DNA from 3 places in the Saccharopolyspora sp. NPDC045839 genome. Region 2 is predicted to be linked to each of the others. Evidence: riboswitches for the same ligand, from Rfam matches in the RefSeq annotation. Region 2 holds a riboswitch; each other region holds the start of a gene.

Region 1 (4,798 bases), on a different contig from region 2:
CCGCCGCGCCGTACCCGAGGCCGGCCATGTGGGCGGCGAGGAACGGCAGCAGCATGTAGAAGCCGACGTTGATGCCGAACTGGTTGACCACCAGCAGTCGCGCGGCGGGCGACAGCCGCCGGAATCCGTCCCGCGTCATCGCACGCCCTCCTCGCACACCGGGCATCCGGAACCGGCCGCGCCGCGGTTCCGGCACGGGTCGACGACGCGGCGCGTCCGCATCCAGCCGGAGGATTCCGAGTCCACTTCGGACGGTTCGGTGGCCGTGGGCACCAGGCCGTGGTCGAGGTGGTACCCGTCGTCGTAGATCGTCCGCCAGTAGCGGTGCGGACCGTCCGGGAACACCGCGCACACGAGGTCCGAACCCAGCTCCGCGGCACACCATGACGCGGCCAGCGCGACGGCGCCGGTGCTCCACCCGCCGGTGACGAACGATCCGGCGGCGAGCCGACGGCACGCGTCCGCGGCCTCGGCGGGGCCGATGAGGTGCACCTCGTCGAAGATGTCGTAGGCGACGTTGCCGGGGTGGATGCTGCTGCCCAGCCCGCGCATCAGCCGGTGCGCGGCGCGCTGGCCGAACACGGTCGAGCCGATCGAGTCGACGCCCACGATCCGGACGTCCGGCCACCGCCGCCGGACCACCGATGCGATCCCGGCGCTGTGCCCGCCGGTGCCGACGCTGCACACCACCGCGTCCAGGTGCTCGAACTGGTGCGTGAGCTCCCGTCCCAGGGCGAGGTATCCGGCCGGGTTGTCCGGGTTGTTGTACTGATCGGGCCAGTAGGCGCCGGGCAGCTGCGCGAGCAGCTCGGCCACCCGGTCCCGCCGCGCCCGCTGCCAGCCGCCCGTGGGATGCGGCTGCTGCACGATCTCCACCCGTGCGCCGTGCGCGCGCAACAACGTCCTCGTCATGCCGTCGATCTCCCGGTCGGCCACCACCACGACCGGATGCCCGAGCGCCGAACCGACGCAGGCCAGGCCGATCGCGAGCGTTCCGCTGCTCGATTCGACGATCGCGGCGCCGGGCCGCAGCTCGCCGCGCCGCCGGGCGCCCTGGATCAGGGACAGAGCGGCCCGGGCCTTCATGCCGCCCGGGGCGAATCCTTCGAGCTTCGCCCAGAAACCGGGGTGGGGGTGGGCGAGCGGCGTTCCGATGCGCAGCACGGGGGTGTTGCCGATGAGTTCCAGCGCGGAACGGCACTTCGGGCCGCCGTCGGTCCAGGACGTCCAGGTGGCGGTCACGGCAGCTCGCCCGGGTCGGCGGTGTGCAGGTGGATCTCGGTGTGGCCGCCGGTCAGCCAGAAGAACGGGTACGGCTCCGCGGACAGCGCGTGCACTTCGGTGCCGACCATCTCGCGGAGCACCGCGCTCCCGGTCTGCGCGAACATCACCAGCGGCAGCCCGCGTTCGCGGCACAGCCCCGCGATCTCGTCGAACGTGCCGTTGCCGAGCACCATTCCGGAGGCCAGCACGGCCTGCGATCCGGCGATCGCTTCCCGGTGGTCCCGGACGATCGGCTCGCCCCACTCAGTGCGCCCGCCCTTCAGGTCGCAGGGAACCGGGCGAAGACCGCGCTCGAGGAGGGCGGCGAGCAGGGAGTTCACGACGCCGATCACCGCGACGCGACCGCCGGCCGGCGGAACGAGCCCGGCCACGGCGCGTGCGCGGGTCATCGACTTCGCCAGCGAGGTGCCCGGCGGGATGTGCACCGTGCGGGATCGCGGGTGCTCGTCGTGCGGGGTCAGCGACGCCAGGTAGGCGTCGAGCACGGCGACCCGGACGGCGGGTTCGGGATGCGCCAGCAGGTCGGCGACGGTGCTGCCCACCAGGTCGTGCATCGCCGGCGAGTCGAGCTCGCCGGGCTCCACGGCGCACGAGCCGACCGCGCTGCCGACCCGCACGCTGAGCACGGAATTGCGATAGCCGGCGGATCTTCCGACGTGGTGTGCACTTTGGACGGTCATGAAGGCGACGGAGGCGGTCGCGTTTGCCAGGCGTGCCTCGTCGGGGCGTGCCGGGTCCGCAGCGCGCACGCGTTCGATCTGCGAACGCAGCGCCGCATGCGTTGCGGGGCACGCGGAGTTGCCAGGGGGAAGCAAGGTGTCTCCACGCAGGTGTCAGCGGACGAACGGGACGTAGTTCGTGCTTCCTACCTGCTGGTTCGGCACGCCTTGCGGGATCGGGCCCGGTCGGGCCGGGTGTGGTGGCAGGGGTGGGTGGCGACGACGCGCGCGGCGCGGTGCTGCACCTTCAGTACCTCCTCCGGGGCTCCGCGACCCCGTACGAATCGGTACGACGGCGTCAGTCTCCTGACTCGTGGATCATCGCTACCCGCGCGCCTTCCCACCGCTAGGTGCGGCAGTGGCATCGGTGGCGGTAGCTCCCCATTCACAGTGGCGGGACCGTGCCGGATTCACACCGGCTTCCTGCGCGCCGTCGCATGAACATCGACGCTGACGCTTGCACCCGGCGGGCCGGGTGTCAAGACACCCCAGGCAAGATCACCTCGACGCCGGGGCGAACGCCTGTCCCTGCGGCCGCTCGTGTCGTCCTCAGTAGACGTTCGATCGCCGCTGATCACGCCATGTCCGCTCAGCGCGCCAAGCGCCCGAGCAGGGCTGCGGCGATGCCGATCATGACGCCGGCGGCGACGACCAGGACGCCGAAGTCCAGCGCCAGGTGCGCGGGCGTGCCGATCAGCAGTCCGCGCAGGGCGTCGACCTCGTAGCTGAGCGGGTTCGCGTAGTTGACCGCCTTCAGCCACCCCGGCATCAGGTCGACCGGGTACAGGGCGTTGGAGGCGAAGAACAGCGGCATGGTGATCGCCTGCCCGATGCCCATCAGCCGGTCCCGGGACAGCACCAGCCCGGCGATCGTGATGGACAGGCAGCAGAAGAAGACCGAACCGAGGACCACCACGGCGCCCATCGCGAGCAGGTTCACCGGGTTCGTGGTGAGGCCGACGCCGAGCAGCGCCGCCAGCACCAGCACCACGAGCGCCTGCACCAGCGCGCGCACCCCGGCGGCGAATGCCTTGCCGGTCACCAGGGCGACTCGCGGCGTGGGCGTGACCAGCAGCTTCGCCAGCACTCCCGCATCCCGCTCCCAGATGATCTGGATGCCGTAGAAGATCGCGATGAACAGCGCCGACTGCGCGAGGATGCCCGGCGCGAGGAAGTCGAGGTAGGGGACGTTCCCGGTGGGGATCGCGCGCAGCCCGGTGAACACCTGGCCGAAGATCAGCAGCCACAGCGCGGGCTGCACGGCCCTGGTGAGCAGCTCGGCCCGGTCGTGCCGCAGCTTCTGCAGCTCCACCAGGCACATCGCCGCCACCCGCGCCGCCACCAGGCCCGGCGGGCTGCGCCGCACCGGTTCAACCGAGGCGGCCGGAGGTGCGTCGAGTCGCGCGGACATCTCGCATCCCTTCTCCCGTTTCCTCGAAGGTGTCGTCGGTGATCGTCCGGAAGACGTCGTCCAGCGTGGCGTCCGGTCCCACGGCCGCCTTGAGCTCGGCGGGGGTTCCCCGCGCCCGGATCCGCCCGCGGTGCATCAGGGCGATCCGCTCGCAGTGCTGGTCGGCCTCGTCCATGTAGTGCGTCGTGACCAGCACGGTCATCCCGGTCTCGGCGCGGATCCGGGCGATCCGCTCCCACACGCCCTCCCGGCCGATGGGGTCCAGACCGATCGTCGGCTCGTCCAGCACCAGCAGCCTCGGCCCGCTGACCAGCGCCTGCGCGAGTTCGAGGCGGCGCACCATGCCGCCCGAGTAGGTGCCGGCCAAGCGTTCGGCGACGGTGGCGAGCCCGACGGCGCCCAACGCGGCGCGCACCGCGGAGCGCCGCTGCGCGCGCGGAACGTCGAAGAGGCGGGCGAACAGCGCGACGTTCTCCCGCCCGGTCAGCGCCCCGTCGGCCGAAAGCTGTTGCGGCACATAGCCGATCAGCCGACGCGCCGCCAGCTTGTGGCGTGCCGCGTCGACCCCGAAGATCTCGACCACGCCCGCCGCGGTGGGCAGCAGCGTGGTGATCGCCCGGATCGTGGTGGTCTTGCCCGCGCCGTTGGGACCCAGCAGCCCGAACACCTCGCCGGCCCGGACGTCCAGGTCAATCCCGTCGACCGCGACCTGCTCGCCGAACGACTGCCGCAGGCCCCGGCACCGCACCGCCACCCCGGTCATCGACGCCACCTCCTTCCAACGCGAGGACCAATGCGCGCAACCCGCGCAGGGCATCGCCGACCGCCTTCTGATCCGCCGCGGACAGCTCGGCGAGGGCGTCGCCGACCAGGCGGGTCCGCGCCTGCCGCCAGGCGGCCACCCGGTCCGTGGCGGCGTCGGTCAGGTGCAGCCGGACCGCGCGGCGATCGACCGGATCTGTCTCGCGGCGCAGCAGGCCGACCCGGGTGAGCTGGTTGACCAAGGTGCTCGCGGAGTTCGCCGCCATGCGCAGCTGGAGCGCCGCGCCGGCCACGCTGACGCCCGGCTGCTGCTCGACGACTTGGAGCAATTCGACCTGCGCGCCGCGCAGGTCCGGCATCGGCAATTCGGCGCGAAGGCTGCGCCGCACGACCCGCCGCAGGGTCGAGATCACGGTCGTCAGCTCGTCGGCGACGGCCCGGGAGTCCACATCGCCCACCTGACAAAGCTACCTCTCATTGCGAGGTATCGGCGGATCACGGCGAAACGCGAGATGCGGGAGCGAACCCCGTGCCACAGGGGAACGCCTCCTGCGGTTTCCATTGAGCCTTTTTCATCCTGGTCTGTGCAGGTGAGGGGCCGGGTGGGCGTGTCGTTGCGGGG
Region 2 (4,798 bases):
CGGGTAGACGTCGACCGACGCGGAGAAGCCGAGCCCGAAAGCCTTGTGCTGGCGGGAAACGAGGTCGTAGCCGATCGAGTGGATCTGCGCGAAGGCCGCGGCCGTGTCCGGCTTCAGCAGCGGCGCCTTCCCGCCGATGCCGGTGGTCGCGGCCGCGTACATCCCGGCGAGCCCGCGCGCGGAAGCGACGCCGCCGGCCGACGCCTGCCCCTTCGCCCGCACCACCCGGTGGTTCGGGAAGTCCCACAGTTCCACCGCGTCCGGGTGGTTGCGGTTCATCGCGATGCCGTTCAGGCTCTCCGGGCCGGTCTCGCCCGCCGCCAGCTCGGCCTGCTGCTCCTCGGTGGGCGCCATCGGCAGGGTGGTCAGGAAGCGCGGCTCCTGCTCTGCCGGCAGCCCCAGGTAGAAGTCCAGGGCGTGCGGGGCGCGGATGCGCGCCTCGAAGTGCTGCTGCAGTGTCTCGCCGGTGGCGCGGCGGACCACCTCTCCGACGAGCGCCCCGATGACCAGCGCGTGGTACCCGAACGCGGTGCCCGGGCGCCAGTACGGCCGCTGCGCGGCGAGCCGCTCCGCGATGACCCGGTCGTCGGCGACCTCCTCCAGCGACAGCCCCGCGTCCGCGCCCACGAGCCCCACGCGGTGCGACAGCAGGTCGCGCAGGACGACGTCCTGCTTGCCCTCGGCGCCGAACTCCGGCCAGTAGTGGCTCACCCGCTGGTCCAGGTCGAGCACGCCGTCCTGCACCAGCAGCGCCGCGACCAGGTACGCCGCGCCCTTCGTGGAGGAGAACACGCCGGTCAGCGAATCCCCGGTGATCTCGGGGCCGACCCACAGGTCGACGACCCGCTCACCCGCGAGGTGGGCCACCAGCTGGGCCGCGTAGTCACCGCCCTCGGCCGCCGCCACGGCGGCGAACTCCTCGCGCACTGATTCGAATCCGGCGACAACGGTGCCCTGCGGCGTGCTCTCCTGCGACATCGGAGCTCCATTCGCTCGACCTGGTCCTGATCGGATCAAGTCGCCGCACCGCGGGGAAAATTCCCGGCAGATCGGACCGTTCCGCGGGCGGCACCACCGGTGCGGCGCCGCCCGCGGGCCCGGCGTCAGCGCAGTTCGGCCGCCGCCGCGACGAGGTTCTGCAACGCCGCCTCGACCTCGGCGTAGCCGCGGGTCTTCAGCCCGCAGTCCGGGTTGACCCACAACCGTTCCGCGGGCACGGCCGCCAGCGCGGCCCGCAGCAGGTCGACGACCTCGGCGGTGTCCGGCACGCGCGGCGAGTGGATGTCGTACACGCCGGGCCCGACGCCGTGGCCGAAGCCGACCGCGTTGAGGTCGTCGAGCACCTCCATGCGCGAGCGGGCGGCCTCGATGCTGGTGACGTCCGCGCCCAGCGCCACGATCGCGTTGATCACGTCGCCGAACTCCGAGTAGCACAGGTGGGTGTGGATCTGCGTCGAATCGGCGACTCCGCAGGTGGCGAGCCGGAAGGACGTCACCGCCCAGTCCAGGTACTCCCCGTGCTCCGCACGGCGCAGCGGGAGCAGCTCGCGCAGCGCGGGCTCGTCGACCTGGATGACCCGGATGCCGGCCGCCTCCAGGTCGGCGACCTCGTCCCGGATGGCCAGCGCGACCTGCTTCGCGGTGTCGGCCTGCGGCTGGTCGTCGCGGACGAACGACCACGCCAGGATCGTCACCGGGCCGGTGAGCATGCCCTTGACCGGCTTCTCGGTCAGCCGCTGCGCATAGCTCGCCCACTCGACGGTGATCGGCGCCGGGCGGGAGACGTCGCCGTAGAGGATCGGCGGGCGCACGCACCGCGAACCGTAGGACTGCACCCAAGCGTTGTCGGTGCTGGCGAAGCCGTCCAGGTGCTCGGCGAAGTACTGCACCATGTCATTGCGCTCCGGCTCGCCGTGCACCAGGACATCGAGCCCGAGCCCTTCCTGCAGGCGGATCACGCGCTCGATCTCGTCCTGCATCCGCCGCCGGTACGTCGCCTGGTCGATGCGGCCCGCGCGCACCGCGGCGCGCGCCTTGCGGACGTCCGTGGTCTGCGGGAACGATCCGATCGTCGTGGTCGGCAACGGCGGCAGGTTCAACGCCTTCTGCTGCGCCGCGCGCCGCGTGTCGTACTCGCCGCGCTGCGTGTATTCCGGCCGCAGCGCCTGCAACCGAGCGCGCACGCGATTGTTCCGGACCCGGTCCGCGCCGGCGCGGTCGGCGATCGCGGCGCGCGCCTCGGCCAGCTCGTCGGCCACCGCGTCGCGGCCCTCGCGCAACGCGCGGCCCAGCACGACCACCTCGCGGACCTTCTGCGCGGCGAACGCCAGCCAGGACTTCACCTGCGGGTCGATGCCGGTCTCCGCATCGACGTCGTAGGGCACGTGCAGCAGGGAGCACGACGTGCTGACCGCGACCTCGTTCGCCGAGCCGAGCAGCGTGGCGGCGGTCGCGAGCGCCTTGTCGAGATCGGTGCGCCAGACGTTGCGCCCGTCGACGAGCCCGGCCACCAGGGTCTTGCCGCTCAGCCCGCGAACCGACGACAGGACGTCCACTGTGGACTTACCGGCGACGAGGTCGGCGCCGATCGCTTCGACCGGGCTGGACGCCAGCACCTCCAGTGCCTCGCCGAGATCGCCGAAGTATCCCGCGACCAGCAGTCGCGGCCGCTCCGCCAGATCGCCGAGACGCTGGTAGGCGGCGCGCAGGGCGGCGAGTTCGGCCGGCGAGCGGTCGGCGGCGAAGGCGGGCTCGTCCAGCTGCACCCACTCGACGCCCGCGCGGTGCAGCTCGCCGAGCAGCTCCGCGTAGGCGTCCAGCAGCGCGTCCAGCCGGTCCAGTGGCCGGAACGACTCCGGTGCGTCGTCCGCGGACTTGGCCAGCAGCAGGAACGTGAGCGGACCGACCAGCACCGGGCGGGTGGTCACGCCCAGCTCGGCGGCCTCCCGGTACTGCTCCACGGGAGCCCTGTCGGCCAGCGAGAACTGCGTGTCCGGGCCGATCTCGGGCACCAGGTAGTGGTAGTTCGTGTCGAACCACTTCGTCATCTCCAGCGGCGGCTCGGACGCCACGCCGCGCGCCATCGCGAAGTAGGTGTCCAGCGGGCCCAGCCCGAGCTTCGCGAAACGCGGCGGGATCGCGCCGAAGGTGACCGCGGTGTCCAGCACCTGGTCGTAGTACGAGAACGTGTTGCCCGGCACCGAATCCAGGCCCGCGTCCCACAGCGAGCGCCAGGTCTGGACGCGGAGTTCGCGCGCCACCGCGCGCAGCTCCGCCTCGCCGATGCGGGACGACCAGTAGCGCTCCAGCGCGCGCTTGAGTTCCCGGTCGGGGCCGATCCGGGGGTATCCGAGTACGGTAGATCCGATCTTGCTGGTCAACGCCCTCTCCTCGCGAGCTCGACGGCAGATGCCCCGAGGTCCGGGAAGGCGCAGGCGGACCGGCGCGCACCACACGGCGCGAGCCGGTCGTCCGCCGGGTCCTCCCGCGAGACCTCGGACCGCGCGCACCGTCCGGTGCGCGCACCGGTGGCAGGTCTTCGGACTCGCGGGCGCGTCCCGGCCGGAGCCGGGCTTCCTAGTGGCCGTCGCTTCCCAGGCACGCGTGCCCAGTGCTGTGCCCGGTCTGGGACCGGGGACGGCGTTCGTTCCCACTCACCGCTGCGGGGCAGTCCCGGATTCCCACCGGGTTCCCTCTTGCCTCGTCCACCCCGCTTCAAGGGAGCGGACGAACCACCAGCACAACGGAGGCTACCGATCGGGGGGCCGTTGGCAAGGGCCGGTGCCGCGCCCGACCCGCGCCGGGCGCCCCCTCGCGGCCGTCGATCCCCGGGCTGAACATGATCTTCCGGCCCATCGCCGCACCTCCGGTGAGACGCTCGTCACGCGGCACCGCCGCCGGCGGCCCGTTCCCGAAACGCGGGATCGCCACGTCCGGGTGACGATCGCGGAAACGGGCCGATCCGCATCTCACGTTTCCGCGACGCGGGGCGTCTACGGGGAGTGAAAGTGAGACCGTTCGAGCAGATCGTTGACGAGTACGGCCCCATGGTGCTGCGAGTGTGCCGGGCCGTGCTCGGGCCGGCCGACGCCGAGGACGCGTGGTCCGAGACGTTCCTGGCCGCACTGCGCGCCTACCCGGAGCTGGCCGAGGACACCAACGTGGAGGCGTGGCTGGTCACGATCGCCCACCGCAAGGCGGTCGACGTCACCAGGGCGACGGCCCGCCGGCCGGTGGTGGTCGAGCGCCTGCCCGAGCGGCCCAGCACGACCGGCCGCCCGGAGGACTGGGACGGCGACCTGTGGGCCGCGCTGAGCGCGCTGCCGACCAAGCAGCGCATGGCGGTGGCCTACCACTACCTGGCCGGCCTGCCCTACGCCGAGATCGCCGCGATCCTCGGCGGCAGCACCGACGCCGCCCGGCGGGCCGCCGCGGACGGCATCAAGGCCCTGCGCACGACCTATAAGCCCACCACGAGAGTGGGGAGGGAAGCGTGATGATGACGATCCACGAATCCGACGACGGACACCTGTTCGACGCGCTCCCGGCGATCGACTTCAACACCAGCGAGCGGCTGCACATCGACCTGGTGAACGCGGCCCAGCGGGAAGGGCTGCTCGACGTCGCGTACCGCACCGTCGGCACCCCGGTCGGCGAGCTGCTGCTGGCGGCCACCGAACGCGGCCTGGTGCGGGTCGCCTTCGACCGCCAGGGGCACAGCTCGGTCCTGGAGTCGCTGGCCGAGCTGATCAGCCCCCGCATCCTGCGGGCGCCGGCCCGGCTCGACGAAGCGGCCCGC
Region 3 (4,798 bases), on a different contig from region 2:
GTTGACGCCGCAGATGTTGGAGATCGTGGCGGTCGGCGCGATGGCCATCACGTTGGAGTTGCGCATGCCATCGCGCACCACCCGGGCCCGCAGTGCCTCCCAGTCCAGCGTGGACGACCGGTCCAGGTCGACGTCGCCGTCGCGGGCCTCGGCGAGCAGTTCGAGCGAGTCGATCGGCAGGATGCCGCGGCTCCACAGCGAACCGTCGAAGGACTCGTAGCGGCCCCGCTCGGCCGCCAGCGCGCTCGACGCGGCGATGGCGTGGTAGCTGATCTGCTCCATGCTGCGGTCGGCGAACTCCACCGCCGCGTCCGACGACACCGGGATGCGCTGCACGAACAGCGCGTCCGCGAAGCCCATCAGCCCCAGCCCGACCGGCCGGTGCCGCAGGTTGGACCGGCGCGCCTCGGGGATCGTGTAGAAGTTGATGTCGATGACGTTGTCCAGCATCCGCACGGCGGTGCGGGTGGTGCGCTCCAGCTTCTCGGCGTCGATGCCGCCGGCCGTGACGTGCCGGGCCAGGTTGATCGACCCGAGGTTGCACACCGCCACCTCGTCGGTGCTGGTGTTCAGGGTGATCTCGGTGCACAGGTTCGAGGAGTGCACGACGCCGTTGTGCTGCTGCGGCGAGCGCAGGTTGCACGGGTCCTTGAAGGTGATCCACGGGTGGCCGGTCTCGAAGAGCATGGTCAGCATCCGCCGCCACAGCTCCACCGCGCGGACCCGCTTGAACACCTTGATCTCGCCGCGGTCGGCGGCCTGCTCGTAGGCGCGGTAGCGCTCGGCGAACGCCTTGCCGTAGAGGTCGTGCAGGTCAGAGGTCTCGTCCGGGGAGAACAGCGTCCACTGCTCGTCGGCTTCGACGCGGCGCAGGAACTCGTCGGGCACCCAGTTCGCGGTGTTCATGTCGTGGGTGCGGCGGCGGTCGTCGCCGGTGTTCTTGCGCAGGTCGAGGAACTCCTCGACGTCGATGTGCCAGGTCTCCAGGTACGCGCACACCGCGCCCTTGCGCTTGCCGCCCTGGTTGACCGCCACCGCGGTGTCATTGGCGATCTTCAGGAACGGCACCACGCCCTGCGACTTCCCGTTGGTGCCGTTGATGTGGGCGCCGATGCCGCGCACCGGCGTCCAGTCGTTGCCCAGCCCGCCGGCGTACTTCGACAGCAGCGCGTTGTTGCTGATCGAGTGGAAGATGCCGGACAGGTCGTCGTCCACAGTGGTCAGGAAGCAGGACGACAGCTGCGGCCGGGTGGTGCCGGCGTTGAACAGCGTCGGCGTCGAGCACATGAAGTCGAACGACGACAGCAGGTGGTAGAACTCGATGGCCCGCGCCTCGCGGTCGTCCTCCTGCAGCGCGAGACCCATCGCGACCCGCATGAAGAACGCCTGCGGCAGCTCGAACCGGGTGCCGTCGTGGTGCAGGAAGTACCGGTCGTAGAGGGTCTGCAGCCCGAGGAAGCCGAAGGTCAGGTCGCGTTCCGCCACCAGCGCGCCGCCCAGCCGCGCCAGGTCGAAGGCGCCCAGCTCCGGGTCCAGCATCTCCAGTTCGACGCCGCGCCGCACGTAGTCGGCGAAGTACTCCGGGTAGCGGGCGCGCATCTCCTCCTGGTCGGCCTCCTGCGGCTCGCCCAGGTAGCTCAGCGCCTCGCGGCGCATCCGGTCCAGCAGCAGCCGGGCGGTGACCTGCGAGTAGTTCGGTTCGGTCTCGATCAGCGTGCGCGCCGCCATGACCTGGGCCAGCGAGAGCTCGTCGTCGCTGATGCCGGTGTAGCCGGTGCGCCGCACCTCGTCGAGCACGGCTTCGGCGGACACGCCGGACAGCCCGGCGCAGGCTTGGTGGACCACAGTGGACACGCGGGTCCAGTCGTTGAGTGTCGCCGTCACGGGCTCTCTCCCTCGCGAGCTCGGCGGACCACGACGGCGTGCGAGGAGACCCGCGGCGGCAGCCGCTGGTCGTCCGCGCAGACCCGCCCTCGAGGCCCCGGACAGCACGCTTCGCGCGTGCACCGGTGGCAGGTCTTCGGACTCACGGGCGGCCTAGTGGTCGTGGCTTCCCAGGCTGTTCGCCCAGTGCTCTACCCGCTGCCGTTCGGCAGCCGGGTCACGACTTTCGTTCCCGTTCACCGCTGCGGGGCAGTCCCGGATTCGCACCGGGTTCCCTCTTGCCTCACCGGACGCCTCCGGTGAACCACCAGCGATCGACACACTACATGTTGGGTTCGGGGGCGGCGTGCATGGGCAGATAACGGCGTGGCGCGGTACCGGTCGACAGTCCGGGCGCGGTGGCCGAGACTGGGCGGCCGGGGGCTGGCGAAAGGGGACCCGGTGGACGAGGCGAAGCTTCGGTCGTTGCTCTCGGAGCTGACCGTGGCGGACAAGGCGCGGCTGCTGACCGGAGCCGATTTCTGGACCCTGCACCCGATGCCCCAGATCGGGCTGCGGTCGCTGGTGCTCTCCGACGGCCCGAACGGGGTGCGCGGCACGACCTGGGACGAGCGCGACACCTCGCTGCTGTTCCCGGTGGCGTCCGCGCTGGCGGCGACGTGGGACCGGGCGGCGGCGCGGACCGCGGGGGAGATGTTCGGCGACGAGGCGCGCCGCCGGGGCGTGCACGTGGTGCTGGCGCCGACCGTCAACGTCCACCGAAGTCCTTTCGGCGGAAGGCATTTCGAGAACTTCTCGGAGGACCCGCTGCTGATCGGCGAGATCGGCGCCGAGGTGGTGGCGGGCATCCAGTCGCGCGGGGTGGCCGCGACGCCGAAGCACTTCGTGGCCAACGACAGCGAAACCGAGCGGCTCGGCTACGACGCGATCGTCGACGAGCGGACGCTGCGCGACCTCTACCTCAAGCCGTTCGAGCGGATCATCGCGAAGGCTTCGCCGTGGATGCTGATGGCCGCCTACAACTCGGTGAACGGCACCACGATGACCGAGAATTCCGTGCTGGTGAACGACATCCTCAAGGGCGAGTGGGCGTGGGACGGCGTGCTCGTGTCGGACTGGTTCGCCACCCGCTCGCTCCGGGCGGCGGCGCTCGGCGGCCTCGACCTGGCGATGCCCGGGCCGAAAAGCCCTTGGAGCGGCGGGAAACTCGCGAAGGCCGTGGAGAAGGGCGAAGTTCCGGAGTCGGTGCTCGACGACAAGGTCCTGCGCGTCCTGCGGCTGGCCGACCGCGTCGGCGCGTTCGAGGACTCCGAGCCCGGCGGTGGTGGTCCGCCGGAGGAGGCCCGGCCGGTCATCCGGCGGCTCGCGGCGCAGGGATTCGTGTTGCTGCGCAACGAGGTCGTGTCCGATGCGCCGCTGCTGCCGATAGACTCGAAGGTCGCCAAAGTCGCTGTGATCGGCGAGAACGGCACTATCCCGGCGGTGCAGGGCGGCGGCTCGTCGCACGTCAGCCCGCCGCACGTGGTGACGCCGCTGGACGGGCTGCGGGCGGCGCTGCCGGACGCGGATGTGGTGTACCAGCGCGGCGTCCGGCACCGGCGGCTGCTGGACGTGATCCCGGGAGCGGAGGTCACCGATCCGGAGGGCGAGGGCGGCGGCCTGCGCGTCGACTACCTCGGTGCCGACGGCGAGGTGCTTGAAAGCGAATTGCGCGGCACCGAGCGGCTGCTGTGGCTCGGCGGGCTGCCTGCCGGGACGAAGTCGTTGCGGTTGCGGGGGAATCTCCGGCTCGACGTCGGTGAGCACGTGTTCGGGGTGAACGGAACCGGCGGCTTCCGCGTCGAGCTCGCGGGCCGGGAGGTCCTCGCCGCGGACGTGGTGCGTGCGGACGGGATCGACGATCCGATGGGCGACATGCTGGAGCCACCCGAGCAGCGATTCAACGTGGTGCTCGTGGAGTCGGACCTGGACGACGCCGGCCGGGCCGGGCTGACCGTGGAGTTCAACCCGCAGAGCCTCGATGCGCTGGTGGCGGTCGGAATCGGGCACCGCGCACGGGAATGGGACGACGCCAGCGAACTCGCGGCGGCCCTCGCGGTCGCCAGGGACGCCGATGTCGCGGTGGTCGTGGTCGGCACCAACGACGAGGTCGAGACGGAGGGCCGCGACCGCGACTCGCTGGACCTGCCCGGCGCGCAGAACGAGCTCATCCGCAAGGTCGTGGCGGCGAATCCGAACACCGTCGTGGTGGTCAACGCCGGCTCGCCGGTGCTCATGCCGTGGGCCGCCGACGTGCCCGCGGTGCTGTGGACCTGGTTCGGCAGCCAGGAGTACGGGGACGCGCTGGCCGATGTGCTGGTGGGCGAGGCGGAGCCCGGAGGCCGGCTGCCGACGACGTTCCCCGCTGAGCTCGCCGACGTCCCGGTCCCGCTGCCCGGCGTGCAGCCGGTGGATGGCGAACTGCACTACACCGAGGGAACCGTGGTCGGCTACCGGGCGTACGAAGACCGGGCCGTGACACCGGCGTTCCACTTCGGACACGGGCTCGGGTACACGACCTGGGAGTACCTGGAGGCTGTCGCCGAAGGCGAGGGCGTGCGGGTAAAGCTGCGCAACACCGGCGACCGAGCGGGACGCGAGGTGGTGCAGGTGTACGCCGCGGAGCCGCTGCGGCTGGCGGGGTTCGCCGTCGCCGAGGCCGAGGCGGGAGCCGAGGTGTCGGTGGTGGTGGCCGTCGAGCCCGGGGCGGGCGAGCTGCGCGTCGGGCGCAGCGCCGGCGATCTGCGGATCAGCGCAGCGAAGAGCCCGTGAGTCCAGTGGACCCACGGGCTCTTCTCCGGGTCACTTCTGGGCGAAGGCCTTCTGCAGGTCGTCCAGGACCAGGTTGGCGGCGATCGGGCCGAGGCCGAGGTAC

Evidence for each region. A riboswitch is a leader RNA that binds a small molecule or an ion and turns the genes downstream of it on or off. The one in region 2 is predicted to bind cobalamin.
Region 1: it holds a riboswitch for cobalamin, as region 2 does, so the genes downstream of both, AC07EQ_RS38560 (hypothetical protein) here and metE (5-methyltetrahydropteroyltriglutamate--homocysteine S-methyltransferase) in region 2, are expected to answer to the same signal.
Region 3: it holds a riboswitch for cobalamin, as region 2 does, so the genes downstream of both, AC07EQ_RS14830 (ribonucleoside-diphosphate reductase subunit alpha) here and metE (5-methyltetrahydropteroyltriglutamate--homocysteine S-methyltransferase) in region 2, are expected to answer to the same signal.

The regions. Positions count from the first base shown of each region.
Region 1 is NZ_JBWKKH010000044.1:65,368-70,165, forward strand. Features, by position in the region: gene AC07EQ_RS38550 (MFS transporter) at 1-139, opposite strand, end outside; gene AC07EQ_RS38555 (PLP-dependent cysteine synthase family protein) at 136-1,242, opposite strand; gene AC07EQ_RS38560 (hypothetical protein) at 1,239-1,910, opposite strand; cobalamin riboswitch at 2,281-2,453, opposite strand; gene AC07EQ_RS38565 (ABC transporter permease) at 2,593-3,414, opposite strand; gene AC07EQ_RS38570 (ABC transporter ATP-binding protein) at 3,374-4,177, opposite strand; gene AC07EQ_RS38575 (MarR family winged helix-turn-helix transcriptional regulator) at 4,104-4,634, opposite strand.
Region 2 is NZ_JBWKKH010000027.1:94,390-99,187, forward strand. Features, by position in the region: gene AC07EQ_RS30890 (serine hydrolase domain-containing protein) at 1-978, opposite strand, end outside; gene metE (5-methyltetrahydropteroyltriglutamate--homocysteine S-methyltransferase) at 1,104-3,380, opposite strand; cobalamin riboswitch at 3,513-3,751, opposite strand; gene AC07EQ_RS30900 (RNA polymerase sigma factor) at 4,002-4,496, shown strand; gene AC07EQ_RS30905 (methylated-DNA--[protein]-cysteine S-methyltransferase) at 4,496-4,798, shown strand, end outside.
Region 3 is NZ_JBWKKH010000008.1:282,194-286,991, reverse strand. Features, by position in the region: gene AC07EQ_RS14830 (ribonucleoside-diphosphate reductase subunit alpha) at 1-1,884, opposite strand, end outside; cobalamin riboswitch at 1,995-2,208, opposite strand; gene AC07EQ_RS14825 (glycoside hydrolase family 3 protein) at 2,326-4,695, shown strand; gene AC07EQ_RS14820 (ABC transporter substrate-binding protein) at 4,726-4,798, opposite strand, start outside.